DNA from 3 places in the Serratia nevei genome. Region 3 is predicted to be linked to each of the others. Evidence: predicted binding sites of a transcription regulator. Region 3 holds the regulator's gene; each other region holds the start of a gene.
What was found. Region 3 encodes LexA, which represses DNA repair genes until DNA is damaged. Its sites were predicted from a motif close to TNCTGTATGTACATACAGNA; they were not measured.

Region 1: umuD (translesion error-prone DNA polymerase V autoproteolytic subunit) is a predicted target of LexA. The motif match lies at 1,866-1,885, and genes of this name have one in related genera.
Region 2: umuD (translesion error-prone DNA polymerase V autoproteolytic subunit) is a predicted target of LexA. The motif match lies at 2,263-2,282, and genes of this name have one in related genera.

The regions. Positions count from the first base shown of each region.
Region 1 covers NZ_CP149941.1:2,452-7,403, reverse strand. The annotation lists gene V8N38_RS25520 (DUF4145 domain-containing protein) at 152-895, opposite strand; gene V8N38_RS25515 (SOS response-associated peptidase family protein) at 1,017-1,703, shown strand; gene umuD (translesion error-prone DNA polymerase V autoproteolytic subunit) at 1,900-2,316, shown strand; partial or broken gene umuC (translesion error-prone DNA polymerase V subunit UmuC) at 2,319-3,581, shown strand; gene V8N38_RS25500 (replication initiation protein) at 4,156-4,869, shown strand; gene V8N38_RS25495 (hypothetical protein) at 4,896-4,952, opposite strand, start outside.
Region 2 covers NZ_CP149940.1:3,196,175-3,201,126, reverse strand. The annotation lists gene V8N38_RS15405 (alpha/beta hydrolase) at 1-627, shown strand, start outside; partial or broken gene V8N38_RS15400 (DNA polymerase V) at 841-1,032, shown strand; gene V8N38_RS15395 (hypothetical protein) at 1,246-1,617, shown strand; partial or broken gene V8N38_RS15390 (resolvase) at 1,676-1,882, opposite strand; partial or broken gene V8N38_RS26080 (hypothetical protein) at 1,920-2,099, shown strand; gene umuD (translesion error-prone DNA polymerase V autoproteolytic subunit) at 2,288-2,722, shown strand; gene V8N38_RS15380 (TonB-dependent receptor) at 2,818-4,952, shown strand, end outside.
Region 3 covers NZ_CP149940.1:4,850,587-4,855,538, forward strand. The annotation lists gene dinF (MATE family efflux transporter DinF) at 31-1,368, opposite strand; gene lexA (transcriptional repressor LexA) at 1,470-2,078, opposite strand; gene V8N38_RS23185 (diacylglycerol kinase) at 2,181-2,549, opposite strand; gene plsB (glycerol-3-phosphate 1-O-acyltransferase PlsB) at 2,699-4,952, shown strand, end outside.

The sequences.
Region 1 (4,952 bases), on a different replicon from region 3:
GCTTCTGTAGATTAGGTGTAACGTACACGATCATGGATTCATTTACGATATCCACAAAGAGCATCTTGACTGTCGCGTCACTCGGTGTTCATGCTTGTGCCTGTAAGATCTTATGTTATTAGTTTTCGCAAGCAACATCGTAAAGATTAGATCACCTCACCTTTGGATTATGGTTTCTATTTAGACGCTCAATCGTCTCTGCGTGAGAAATTTCACCTCTGAATATACGTTGCAAGAAATCATCAAGCATATGACACGCACCATCGATATCTTTTTCATCAACGGGTTTTAGATTATGACTCCCTGTATTCCCCAGCCATTTCAACGCTTCAAATCCTTCTCTTAATGAACTGTACTTCTCAGGAGTATCTTTAATTCTTTTATCTAGAGATACATATCTTCCTTTATCATCTCTAGGTATTTCAAAATAGTCCATGATAATTTCAAGCGTAGTCCGAAGTGCATTAATTGCAGCTTGCGGATGTCCTGGAAGATGGGCTGAAATTTCCTGAAGCTGCACTTTTATTTGTTCAGGATACTGCTCACAGGGAGTAAACACAGGGATAGGAGGATAAAAACCCTTGGGTTTGTAAAATTCAAACCAATCCCATTCCCCACTCGTTCTATTAATATATTGTTGTTCATACCCCCCAACCCCCATGACAACAACTGGCTGATCGCAGTTACTCTGACTACATTTTAACATTAAGCTAAAAATAAACTCATCATTATCATATCGATGCCCTTCATGCTTGTGATATTTATGGGCTGCTGGAGTTGTGCCTTTTACAACGCTGTTGGGAATAATTTTTAGTGTTGCCTTATGACAATTTGGGCATACCCAATCAGGATAGTCATCTTTATAAAATGAATTAAATACAAATCGGCCTGACATATTAACACTCCTAAATTCAAGGCATCTTATATTCCGATACCAGTCATTTAATATATTATGAAAAGTATCCGGCGTTTTCCTAAGCTATACTAAATAACATGTCTGTACTCTGGATTATCCTATGTGTGGCCGCTTTGCACAATTCCATAGCCGCGACGAATTTCTCGCCGCCCTGGAGCCTGATACACCGGTTAGCACCGCCGGTAACTGGCATGCACGTTATAACGTCGCCCCTGGCACGCCAGTGCCGGTGTTTCATCACCACGATGGCCAGTTGCAGCTGACGCCGATTAACTGGGGCTATGCGCCGGCATGGTGGCGCGAACAGGGAAAACCGCCGCTCATCAATGCCCGCGTTGAAACCGCGGAGCACAGCCGGATGTTCTCCCCGCTCTGGAAGCATGGCCGCGCGCTGGTGCCGGCATCGGGCTGGTACGAATGGAAAAAGTCACCGGACAATCCGCGGCTGAAGCAGCCCTATTTTATCTGTGGCGCCGATCGCCAGCCGCTGTTCTTTGCAGCGCTGTACGCAGCAGACAGCGACGGCAGCGGCAGCTTTGTCATTATCACGGCCGCCAGTCATGCTGGCCTGGCGGATATTCATGACAGGCGCCCTCTGACGCTGCCACCGGCCGCCGCGCGCGACTGGCTCGATACCAGCCTGGTTCCGCCCTCTGGCCATATGCAGGCTGACGTGTACAGCCTGCAAGCGGAGGATTTCACCTGGCAACCGGTCTCGCCGGCGGTGGGCGCCGTTCGCAATGACAATCCCTCACTCATCCTGTCCATCGAGGCACCAACGGTCTGAACTGCGCGTTATCCACAGTTTTGGTGGATATCATGTGTGCAAACACACATGAAGAACGTCAAAAGCTGCAGAAAAAATCACTCAGAAAATTATTATATTACGTCGGATAGCGCTACGAGACCCGGTTTCAGGCTTGCGTGTGCGCACGTTTCGTTTATGATTTACTGTATATATATACAGATAAATTATGCCTATTATGAACGCCAGAGAATTGTACTTTTTTTCGCCAGGCCAACCCATCAAACTCCCGCTATACGGGACACCATGCCCGGCAGGTTTCCCCAGCCCTGCCGACGATTACATAGAACAATCCATTGATTTAAATGATTTTATTAGACACCCGGCCGCCACGTATTTCATCCGCGCAACGGGTGAGTCAATGAGCGATGGCGGCATACTGTCAGGAGATTTGCTGATCGTTGATCGGGCTGAAAAACCCATGCATGGCAGCATCGTGATCGCCGCGGTCGACGGTGAGTTTACCGTCAAGCGGCTGCTGCTGACGCCCAGGGTTTGCCTGGCGCCGATGAGTCCCGCCTACAGTCCTATTTATCCCGAAACGCTGGAAATTTTCGGGGTAGTGATCCATGCCCTGCACTCGTTCGTGAGGTGACCATGTTTCTCTTGGCTGACGTCAATTCGATGTACTGCGCCTGCGAACAGATTTTCCGTCCGGATCTTAAAGGGCGTCCAGTGGCTGTTCTTTCGAACAACGACGGCGCCCTGGTGGCAATCAACCGCGAGGGAAAAAAGCTCGGCCTGAAACGTGGCATGCCGTTTTTTCAGGCCAGAGAAATCATTAAAAATCAGAACGTAGCTGTCTTCTCAAGCAACTATGCCTTGTACGGCGACATGTCGGCACGCTGCATGACGATTTTAGAATCCCTCGCGCCGGCGATGACGATCTATAGCATCGACGAGGCATTTCTTCACGTTGCCGGCATCGATGCCACAGAGTCATTCGAAGACTACGGGCGCCGAGTCCGTGATACGGTGCTTCAGCAAACCGGGCTCACCTGCGGGATCGGCATTGCTCAGACAATGACCCTGGCCAAACTCGCCAATCACGCCGCTAAAACCTGGCCGGCGACCGGCGGCGTCGTTGATCTGACAAACCGGGATAGACAACGACGGTTGATGGCGTTACTGCCGGTCAGCGAAATTTGGGGATGTGGGCGCCAGTTGACCAAAAAGCTGGCTGCGATGGGGATCACGACTGCACTGCAGCTTGCCGACAGCAATCAGGCGTTGATACGCAGGACGTTCGGGGTTGTGCTCGAGCGCACCGTGCGTGAACTGAACGGTGTGCCGTGTATATCGATCGATGCGCTGCCGGCAAAGCAGCAGATCATCGTCAGCCGGTCATTTGGCCAGCGCGTCACGCAGCTGCAGGACATGCGCCAGGCGGTGTGCCAATACGCAGAGCGCGCTTCCGAGAAATTGCGCCGAGAGCGGCAATACTGCCGGCACGTTTCGGTGTTTGCGCGAACCAGCCCCTTTGCGCCTCATGAGCCTTATTACGCCAACAGCCACAGCGTGCAGCTCATGCTGGCCACACAAGACACCCGCGACATTGTTGCAGCAGCAGTAAAAGCCCTCGATGCGATCTGGCGTGACGGGTTTCGGTATCAGAAAGCGGACATTATGCTTAACGACTTCTGCGACAAACCTGGCCAGATCGATTTATTCGACGAGCGGCCGCCGCGCGCCGGTAGTGAATAACTGATGCAGGTCATCGATGGCATAAACCAATCCGGGTTGGGGAAAGTCTGGTTTGCCGGACAAGGGATATGTAAAACCTGGAAGATGCGCCGCGAATTGCTCTCTCCCTCCTATACCACACGATTAAGCGACATTCCGATTGCCAAAATAATTTGAATCTAAATTTGTACGATAGAGGATCGTTTAAGATCCTCCCCCCCATCATGCTAAGACAAGTCTTTTTTCGAAGCTGGACGCACCACAAGCGCTTAGATCGCAACGAGCCGTTGCGATGCCAGGCTAGCAGACAAAGAGCTACCATTGGCTTTTGAGTCACAATCTGAGTTGTTGAGGTATAGATTTGGGGCCCGCCGGGTAACCGGTGGGAGCTACAGCAGTTGCATGAAGGAAACTTTTGGTGTTTCCCATAGTTCAGGTATCAACATATCCACAGGAATGTTTTTTAAAGCTTTTTTTTCTTTTTTAAGATTTTAAATGCTTTTTAGACACGCTCCAAAGTCTTGTCATACTTGCCTCTCAGGCCTGTCAATATGGGAAACGGATAAAGCAAGTATGGGAAACAACCAAAGTTATTATGGGTAAAACCTAAAGTTGGTATGGGAAATAGGTAAAGTTTGTATGGGAAATACCTGAAGTTAATTTAGGTATGGGAATCACCAAAAGTTTGCCTTGACCATGCTCTAAACGAATGTAACTATGGGGTAAATCAAAACAACCCATACATACTCATATGACTGAAAATAAAGGGATTGTTAAAACTAACAGACCTGCGATAGCCCAATCTAACGAGCTAACAGAAGCTGCTTACTATTTGTCATTACAGGCTAAACGAGTCCTGTGGTTGTGCCTCATGGAGACATACAGACAAGACGATCACCCTGGAACTTTCACTGTAAGGGTCGCAGATTATCAGCGTCTCTTTAAAGTTAGCCAGGCGACTGCCAGCACTGATGTTAGGAAGGGCATTGACGCGCTTTCCAATAGCTCTGTTACCTTTTTCCCATCGGATGGTGAATATGAAGAACGTAAGCGCCCCTGGCTTGCAGAGGCAGGCTTGAAGCGAGGAAGGGGGTCATGGAACATTGAGTTTAACAACAAGGTAATGCCGTATTTGCTAGACCTAAGCAGTCAATTTACGACCTACAACCTTTATGATTGTGGCCGTATCAACAGTGTGAGGGCAATCCGCTTGTACGAAAGCCTATGCCAGTATCGAAAGTCTGGAATCTGGATCACCACCGCGGATTGGCTAGCCGAACGATATCAACTCCCTCAGTCTCAGCGCGACAACTTCGCCGAAATGAAACGAACGTTTATCAAGCCAGCACTGGAAAAGATCAGCAAAGAAACACCTTTGATGGCGACTATGGCTGAAACAGGTGACGGAAAACTAATCTTTACCATTGTGACAAAGAACCAAGAACTATCGTTACCTAACGTTTAAACTATAGGTGTTTCCCATACTCCATATCAGTCTAATAAATCGTTCTGTAGCATCACTTCAACTTCTATGATCAACTGTCCTAT
Region 2 (4,952 bases), 1.7 Mb from region 3:
GTGCAGATTGGCAGCGATCTGATCGACGCGGAACGGGCGAGGGATGCGCGCCCCATTGTGCTGTACGGCCTGAGCGCCGGTGGGATGAAGACCTATCATGTGGCAGCGCTGAACCGGCAGGTGAAAGGCATTGTCGGCATGACGTTTCTCGATCAGCGTGAACAACAGGTGCGCGACGAGACGGCGTTGAATCGAATGATGAGCCGCCTGGGCATTCCCCTGGCGCGGCTGGTGGCCGCTACGCCGCTGGCCGGGATGGCGATGCCGATGGCATTGGCGAGCAAGATGCATGCGCTGGTCAATGACAAGGCGGCGCTTAAGGCATGTCTGGCGGACGACACGTCGGCGGGGGCCTGGGTGACGATGCGCTTTTTAGCCTCGTACGCGGCGTACGCGCCTGCCATTGAGCCGGAAGATTTCGACGTTTGCCCGATCCTGCTGACGCAGCCGGCGCAGGATCGCTGGACGCCGTTGCACCTGAGCGAACTGTTCCTCCGCCGCGTTCGACGGGTACCAGTGAGCACCGTGATGCTCGAGAACGCCGGGCATTATCCCCTCGAGCAACCGGGCCTCGATCAGATGGTTGAAGCGGTATACCGTTTTTGCATCGCCGCAGCGGCGCAGTAGGGCGATAGCGCATCCTCCGAAGGCGCCGCCAGGTTATCCACAGTTTTGGTGGATAACGTGTGTGCAAGGGGCGGTGAAACGCTTAGCAGGCGTAAAAAAAAATCGCTCAGAAAATTATTATATTACGCGGGAAAGCGCGATCCGCAGGGGGATAGGGGGTTGCACGCGTTCGCATTTTGTTTATGTCTTACTGTGTAAATATACAGTTTGGTTATGATTATGCTGAGCAATTCAAGGTTGTATGCTTTTTCACCAGGTGACCCCCTGACGTTACCGCTGTTTGCCGATCGCGTGGCCTGCGGCTTTCCTTCCCCGGCGCAGGACTATGTCGAGAGCAGGCTGGATATCGGCAAGCTGCTGGTGCGGCACCCCAACGCCACCTACTTCGTGCGCGCCAGCGGCGAGATGGAGCGTGCAGGATGGATCAGGCACTACCGACAGATTAAGAAACTGAGCATCCGAGAAACAGCAGACGCGACAGGCTACAGTACTTCCCAAGTTTGTCGCATTCAGGCCTTCTATAAAGAAGTTGAGACTGATTAAAAAGCAGCCTTAATGTACAATAATTTTCGATATCCAAACTGACCCCATGAACAATCAATGAGTTAGAGGTAAAAGATGATTTCATACAAAGAAACCATACCTGCTCTTGTCATATTCGCTTTATCTAATGCTGTGGCATATGCGAATGATTTCGACAAATCAAACGAAGCGATGGCAATTTCAGCAATAGGTTTTTCTGGCTCAAATGCTCGTGTTGCACATGATGTTTGTGGGGCAACCAATGAGAAAATTGATAAATATAAAAAACAAATAAAAGACTCATTAACTAGAACATTAAAGTATGAACAGTCAGGATTCGATACGCATTGGGATAATGGTTGGAAAAATGCTGATTTTTTGGTTAAGTCATTAAGTAATGATGAAGCCTATAAAAAAGAATATTGCCGAGAGGTTTTAGATGGAATTAATAATCCTGAAATGAATTAAGGATTATTCCTTATTCGGGGTTCTACGCCGGAACTCCAGATTTTTCCGTCCGCTAAAATTATCCCCGGTTGAGCAGCTTTATACCGTCAGCTCGCAGTGGACCATCAGGGGAAATGTGGCGGTACAGCGTTTGTCGGGTTATCCCAAGCTCCTGGCATAACGTACTGACTTTCGTCTCTGGCCGTCCCATTGATGCCATTGCCAGTCGCAATTTTATTGGCGTCATTTTGTAAGGCCGTCCGCCGTTCCTCCCGTGAGGCAAGGCCTGCCGCTGTTCTTTGCGGCGCTGTACGCAGCAGAGACCGACGGCCGCGCGCGACTGGCTCGACACCCGCTTAGTCCCGCCCTCTGGTCAAATGCAGGCTGACGTGTACAGCCTGCAGGCAGAGGATTTCGTCTGGCAACCGGTATCGCCCGCCGTCGGCGCCGTTCGCAATGACAATCCCTCATTCATCCTGCCCATCGATACGCCAACGGTCTGAGTGCCGCATTATCCACAGTTTTGGTGGGTGTCATGTGTGTAAACACACGCGAAGAACGCCAAAAGCTGCAGGAAAAATCACTCAGAAAATTATTATATTACGCGGGAAAGCGCGATCCGCAGGGGGATAGGGGGTTGCACGCGTTCGCGTTTTGTTTATGCTTAACTGTATAAATATACAGTTTGGTTATGATTATGCTGAGCAATTCAAGGTTGTATGCTTTTTTACCAGGTGAACCCCTGACGTTACCGCTGTTTGCCGATCGCGTGGCCTGCGGCTTTCCTTCCCCGGCGCAGGACTATGTCGAGAGCAGGCTGGATATCGGCAAGCTGCTGGTACGGCACCCCAACGCCACCTATTTCGTGCGCGCCAGCGGCGAGTCGATGATCGACGGCAATATCCAGGATGGCGATCTGCTGATCGTCGACAGCGCCCTGACGCCGGAGCACGGCAATATCGTGATCGCCGCGGTGGACGGGGAATTCACCGTCAAAAAGCTGCAGCGCCACCCCGACGTGCGGCTGTTGCCGATGAATCCCGCCTACGCGCCGATCGTGTTCGACGATGAGGCGCAGCTGGAGATCTTCGGCGTGGTGACCTTTATCGTCTACGCGGCGCGGTGACTTCGGTCCTTTTTTTCATTTTTTTCTGCCCGATCTTTTCGTTGGCGTGACCTCTCTACTGAGTTTCCAGTTCAATACACTCAGGGGAATCCTTCATGGCCATAAAAAACAAGAACGGCGCAGGGCGTACGTTCACATCAGCCAAACGCATGACCGGGAAACGCGTCGCTATCGGGATAGGATGCGCACTATCGGGCATGCTCACCTCCGCGATGGCGGCGCCCGGTGCGTCGGCACCACCCTCGGCGGTTGAACAGCCCGCTATCCTTTCCTTCGCCATTCCCGCCGGTGATCTGGCGCCCGCCTTGCAGACGGCGGCCGCTAAGGCCGGCGTGATAGTGATTTTCACGCCCGAACAGACGCGTGGAAAAAGCACCGCGGGCCTGCAGGGACATTATCGCCTCACCGACGCGTTCAATACGCTGTTGGCGGGCAGCGGATTGCGCGCTCAGCAAACCGCACAGGGATATCGGTTGGTCGACGCCGGGCCGGTTCAGCCGTTGACGATACCGGAACTGTCGGTGGTCGGCGGTTTGTCCGACAGCGTCGCCGCCGGCCGTTCGGTACTGGATAAAGAAGACATCGAACGCGTACAGGCCGATAACATCGCCAGTTTGCTTGATCGCTTGCCCGGCGTAGGGATGGCGGGATCGCCGCGCCCGGGCGGCCAAAGCCTGAATATCTGGGGCATGGGCGACATGGAAGATGTGAAGGTGGTGCTGGACGGCGCGCCGAAGGGATTTGAGAAATATCGGCAGGGTTCGGTATTCATCGAACCCGAACTGCTGAAAAAGGTTGAGGTCGATAAGGGGCCGCACAATCTGTTGAACGGCAATGGCGGCTTTGGCGGGACCATTACGCTGGAGACCAAAGATGCCGGGGATATGCTGCTGCCGGGCGAAGATTTTGGCGGCTTGCTGAAGTACAGCTACCACACCAACGATCGCCAGGGCATTTACAGCGGCGCGTTGTACGGCCGTACGCCGGAAGGATTTGCCGACGGTTTGATCTACATGAGCAAGCGTGACGGCGGCAACCTGAAGCGGCCGGACGGCACGCGCTTTGCCTATTCCGCCAACGATCAGGCTTCCTATCTGTTAAAAACCAATATTTATCTGAGCGAGGCGCAAACGCTGACGCTGTCGGCAATGCGCTCCGATTCCGATGGCTGGCAGCCTTTTGCCGCCAAGCGGGACGATATCGCCGCGCCCAGCCAGGCGGATATCGATAAATATGGCCGGGAAGAAGCGTGGCGCCGCATTCTGGTGTATCGCGACCAGACAGACACCAATTACTCGGTGAAATGGAATCTGGCGCCGGAAGCGCAGCCGTTGCTGAATCTGACGCTGTCTTACGCCTATTCGAAGACAGAGCAGCATGACAAGCGGCCGGATTCCGCTTCAAAGTTCAGCTATCTCGGTACGCTGGGCAATGAAAGCTGGGTGAACTATACCGATCGGCAGTTTGACGTCAGCAATGAAAGCCGTTTCGCCAGCGGGCCGCTGGAGCACAAGCTGTTGCTCGGCGCGCGTTGGCATAAACATCAGCGCGATACCCTGATGTATTACCCATCACAGGTGAAAAACGCCAGTTACAACTACGGCTATTTCCAGCCGTATTACATGCCGGCGGGCGAACAGGAAACCCGCAGCGTTTATCTGCAGGATGCGGTCAGCTTCGGCAGCCTGACCGTGACGCCGGGCGTGCGTTACGATCACGTGACCAACACCGGGCAACCGAACCGAGCTCCGCGCTATAACGACAGCGATCCGCTCGTGGGCCATGATTACAGCAGCGTGACCTATACCGGCTGGTCGCCGCATTTGGGCGTGATGTGGAAAGCGACGTCGAATCTGTCCCTGTTTGCCGACGTCAGCCGCACCTGGCGCGCTCCGGTGATCGACGAACAGTACGAAGTGCAATACGCCGCTTCCAGCGTGCCCGGCACCAGCCGCGGCCTGCAGGTGGAACGCATGACGGGCGTTCGTCTCGGCGCGGTGCTGGACTTCAACGATGTGTTGATGGCGCGGGACAGTCTGCAGATCCGCACTACGCTGTTCCGCAATCGCGGCAAGGACGAGATTTTCTATCGTCGCGGCGTAGTGTGCGACGCCGCACGGCACGGTGGCCAATGTGGGCAACCGTTGTCGAACTATCGCAACTTGCCGGGCTATACCATTGAGGGCGTGGAGCTCGAATCGTTTTATGACAGCGAAAGCCTGTTCGGCAG
Region 3 (4,952 bases):
ATTAATAATTAACCCAACAAGGCGTGCGGTTTAGCGTGCGGCAAACCAGCTGCCGCGCACCTGATGGCGGTGCCAAATCCAGCCCAGTGCCAGACCGCGCAGCGCCAGAAACACCGCCAGCGCCAGCCAGAGTCCGTGGTTGCCAAGCAGCGGCACGCTGAACAGCGCCAGACCGTATCCCGCCGCAGCCACCGCCATGCTGTTGCGCATCTCGGCACCGCGCGTGGCACCGATAAACATGCCGTCCAGCAAATAGCACCACACCCCGACCAGCGGCAGGATGACCTGCCACGGTAAATAGTGGGCGGCCAACGCACGCAGCTCCGGCAAGGAGGTCAACGCCGCCACGATCTGCTGGCCGGTAACGGCATACGCCAGGGCGAAGGCCAGCGCGACCAGCCCTGCCTGCCTGCAGGCCGCGTGCCACACCTTGCGCAGCTGGCTGTCGTCCCGGGCACCGTAGGCGTGGCCCGAATGGGCTTCCACCGCATAAGCGAAGCCGTCGAGCGCATAGGCGGTGAACGTCAGCAGATTCATCAATACCGCGTTGACCGCCACCACGTCGCTTCCCAGGCGAGCACCGAAGATGGTCAGCGATGCAAAGCACAGCTGCAGCAGCAATGAACGCAACATGATGTCGCGGTTAAGCGCCAGCAGCCGACGCAGATCGCCACGCCAGGCCTGGCGCAGCATCGGCAGGGTGATACCGCGCAGGCACATCACCCGCCACGCCAGCCACAGGCCGAGCAGCAGCGTGGCGTATTCGGCGATGGCGGTTGCCGCCGCCGCCCCTCGCACGTTCCAGCCCAGGCCCATCACCAGCCAGATATCCAGCACGATGTTCAGCAGGTTGCCGACAATCAGCAGGATCACCGGCGCACGCACATACTGCACGCCGAGCAGCCAGCCCAGCAGCACCAGATTAGCCAGCGCCGCCGGCGCGCTCAGCCAACGGATCTCAAGAAAACGCCGCGCCTGTTCCAGCACCTCGCCATTGCCACCGACGATCCGCAGCGCCAGTTCGATCAGCGGATAGCGCAACAGGACGATCGCCACCCCGGCCAGCAGCGCCAGCAGAAGCGGCTGCATAAAGGCGCGCGCCAGCGCCTGCGGGTTCTGTGCCCCCAGCGCCTGCGCCGCCAGGCCGGTGGTGCTCATGCGCAGGAACAACAGCAGCATGAACAGGAAGCTGGTCGCCACCGCGCCGATCGCGACGCCCCCCAGGTAGATCGGGCTGTCGAGGTGGCCGATCACCGCGGTGTCCACCAGCCCGAGCAGCGGTACGGTGATATTGGAGAAAATCATCGGCAGAGCCAGGCGCCACAGGGCTTTATCGGTGTCGCTGGTGAAGGCGGAAATCAAGCGCATGATGAGATGTTCCCGTAGCAGTGGCGAAGGGCAAGGTCAGAAACAAAAACGCCCCAGAACAGGGGCGATTGATACAAGAGGCGGCACTGAGAGTGCGACGATTAAATCCAGTCACCGTTGCGGATCACGCCGACCGCCAGCCCTTCGATAGTGAAATTCTGCTGGCGCAGATCGACCACGATCGGTTGGAATTCGTTGTTCTCCGGCAGCAGCTCGACCACGTTGCCGTGTTTTTTCAGGCGCTTGACCGTCACTTCGTCTTCGATGCGCGCCACCACGACCTGGCCGTTGCGCACGTCTTGCGTTTTATGCACCGCCAGCAGATCGCCGTCCAGAATGCCGATGTCGCGCATCGACATGCCGTTCACCCGCAGCAGGAAATCGGCGCTCGGTTTAAACAGGGAAGGATCCACCTGGTAGTGCCCTTCGATGTGCTGCTGCGCCAGCAGCGGCTCGCCGGCGGCGACGCGGCCGATCAGCGGCAGCCCTTCTTCTTCTTCCATCAACAGGCGGATACCGCGCGAGGCACCGGAGACGATTTCGATCACGCCTTTGCGTGCCAGCGCCTTCAGGTGTTCTTCGGCGGCGTTAGGCGAGCGGAACCCCAGACGCATCGCGATCTCGGCACGCGTTGGCGGCATGCCCGTTTGCGAAATATGATCGCGAATCAGATCGTAGACCTCTTGCTGTCTGGTAGTTAGTGCTTTCATTCCGCCCCCTGTTTGTTTATACAGTCTTGCTGTGAGTATATACAGGTAAGCGCGGATTGGGAACCGAAGAATAAATAAAAATCAGTCAGTAGGCGCCTTTCGTCAGCCAAAATGCTGCCATAAGACCGTGCCCCAAACGAACAGCGCCAGCACGATCGCCAGCGACACCGCCGCCGATCCCATGTCCTTGGCCCGACCGGACAGTTCGTGATGTTCGCTGCCGATGCGATCCACCACCGCCTCGATCGCGCTGTTCAGGATCTCGACGATCATCACCAGCGCTACCGATCCGATCAATAAAATGCGCGCTATCGCACCCACATCCAGCCAGACAGCCAGTATGATAGCCAGCAGGGTGAGCACCAGCTCCTGGCGGAAAGCCGCTTCGTGCTGCCAGGCGGCGGAAAGCCCTTTATAAGAATAGCCGGCGGCCTTGATGATGCGGGTCAGTCCGGTTGCTTGGTTTGCCATGTTTTCGTGCCTTTCTCAGAGGTCGGTCATAATAAAAAGAGTCTAGAACAGTCCGCGCTGACGGCTCTCGGTTTTCGAACACCACAGATCTGCTACCCGGTTTCTGGTATGCTTGCGGCGCATTGCTAACAAGAGGCTTCACGTTGTTTATGTCAGGTTGGCGTAAAATTTATTATAAAATATTGAATTTACCACTTAAATTGTTGGTAAGAAGTAAGGTCATCCCTTCAGATCCGGTTACCGAGCTAGGGTTGGATCCCTCACGGCCGATTTTGTATGTTTTACCTTACAATTCCAAGGCGGATTTGCTGACGCTGCGCACCCAGTGCCTGGCGCAGGATCTGCCCGATCCGCTCAACTCGCTGGAGATCGACGGCACCGTGCTGCCGAGCTACGTGTTCATTCACGACGGCCCGCGCGTGTTCCGCTACTACACCCCGAAAGAAGAGTCGGTAAAGCTGTTCCACGACTATCTGGATCTGCACCGCAGCAATCCGGATCTCGACATTCAGATGCTGCCGGTTTCGGTGATGTTCGGCCGCTCGCCGGGCCGCGAAGGCCACGGCACGCCGCACCTGCGTCTGTTGAACGGCGTGCAGAAATTCTTCGCCGTGCTGTGGCTCGGCCGCGACAGCTTCGTGCGTTTCTCCAACACCGTTTCGCTGCGCCGCATGGCCACCGAGCACGGCACGGATAAAACCATCGCGCAGAAACTGGCGCGCGTGGCGCGCATGCACTTCTCGCGTCAGCGCCTGGCCGCGGTAGGCCCGAGCCTGCCGGCCCGCCAGGATCTGTTCAACAAGCTGTTGGCGTCCAAAGCGATCGAAAAAGCGGTCGAGGACGAAGCGCGCAGCAAGAAGATCTCGCACGAAAAGGCCCAGCAGAACGCCATCGCGCTGATGGAAGAGATCGCCGCCGATTTCTCCTACGAAACCGTGCGCCTGTCCGACCGCGTGCTGAGCTGGACCTGGAACCGGCTGTATCAGGGCATCAACGTCACCAACGCCGAGCGCGTGCGCCAGCTGGCGCAGGACGGCCACGAGATCGTCTACGTGCCCTGCCACCGCAGCCACATGGACTACCTGCTGCTGTCCTACGTGCTGTATCACCAGGGCCTGGTGCCGCCGCACATCGCCGCCGGCATCAACCTCAACTTCTGGCCGGCCGGCCCGATCTTCCGCCGCTTGGGCGCGTTCTTCATCCGCCGCACCTTCAAGGGCAACAAGCTGTACTCGACGGTGTTCCGCGAATACCTCGGCGAGCTGTTCACCCGCGGCTACTCGGTGGAATACTTCGTGGAAGGTGGCCGTTCCCGCACCGGGCGTCTGCTGGAGCCGAAGACCGGCACCCTGTCGATGACCATCCAGGCGATGCTGCGCGGCGGCACCCGTCCGATCACGCTGGTGCCGATTTACATCGGTTACGAACACGTGATGGAAGTGGGCACCTACGCCAAAGAGCTGCGCGGCGCCACCAAGGAAAAAGAGAGCCTGCCGCAGATGCTGCGCGGCCTGCGCAAGCTGCGCAATCTGGGCCAGGGTTATGTCAACTTCGGCGAGCCGCTGCCGTTGACCGCTTACCTCAACCAGCACGTGCCGCAGTGGCGCGAGTCTATCGATCCGATCGAAGCTCAGCGCCCAAGCTGGCTGACGCCGACGGTCAACGATCTGGCCGGCCAGATCATGGTGCGCATCAACAACGCCGCCGCGGCCAACGCCATGAACCTGTGTTCCACCGCGCTGCTGGCTTCGCGCCAGCGTTCGCTGACCCGCGAACAGCTGGTCGAACAGCTCGAGTGTTACCTGCAGCTGATGCGCAACGCGCCTTACGCGCATGACGTCACCGTGCCGACGCAAACGCCGGACGAGCTGCTGGATCACGCGCTGAACATGAACAAGTTCGAGGTGGAGAAGGACAACATCGGCGACATCATCATCCTGCCGCGCGAGCAGGCGGTGCTGATGACCTATTACCGCAACAACATCCACCACCTGCTGGTGCTGCCGTCGCTGATCGCCAGCATCGTGATGCATCATCGCCGGGTATCGCGCGCCGAACTGCTGCGTCAAATCGGCATGATCTACCCGATGCTGAAAGCCGAGCTGTTCCTGCATAACGACAAGGAACAGCTGCCGGAGGTGCTGCAGCCGGTGATCGACGAGCTGATCCGTCAACAGCTGATCTGCGACAAAGGCGACGAGCTGGTGCTGAACCCGACGCGCATTCGCCCGCTGCAGCTGCTGGCCGCCGGGGTGCGCGAAACCCTGCAACGCTACGCCATCACCATGTCGATCCTCAGCGCCAACCCGAGCATCAACCGCGGCGCGCTGGAGAAAGAGAGCCGCATCATGGCGCAGCGTCTGTCGGTGCTGCACGGCATCAACGCGCCGGAGTTCTTCGACA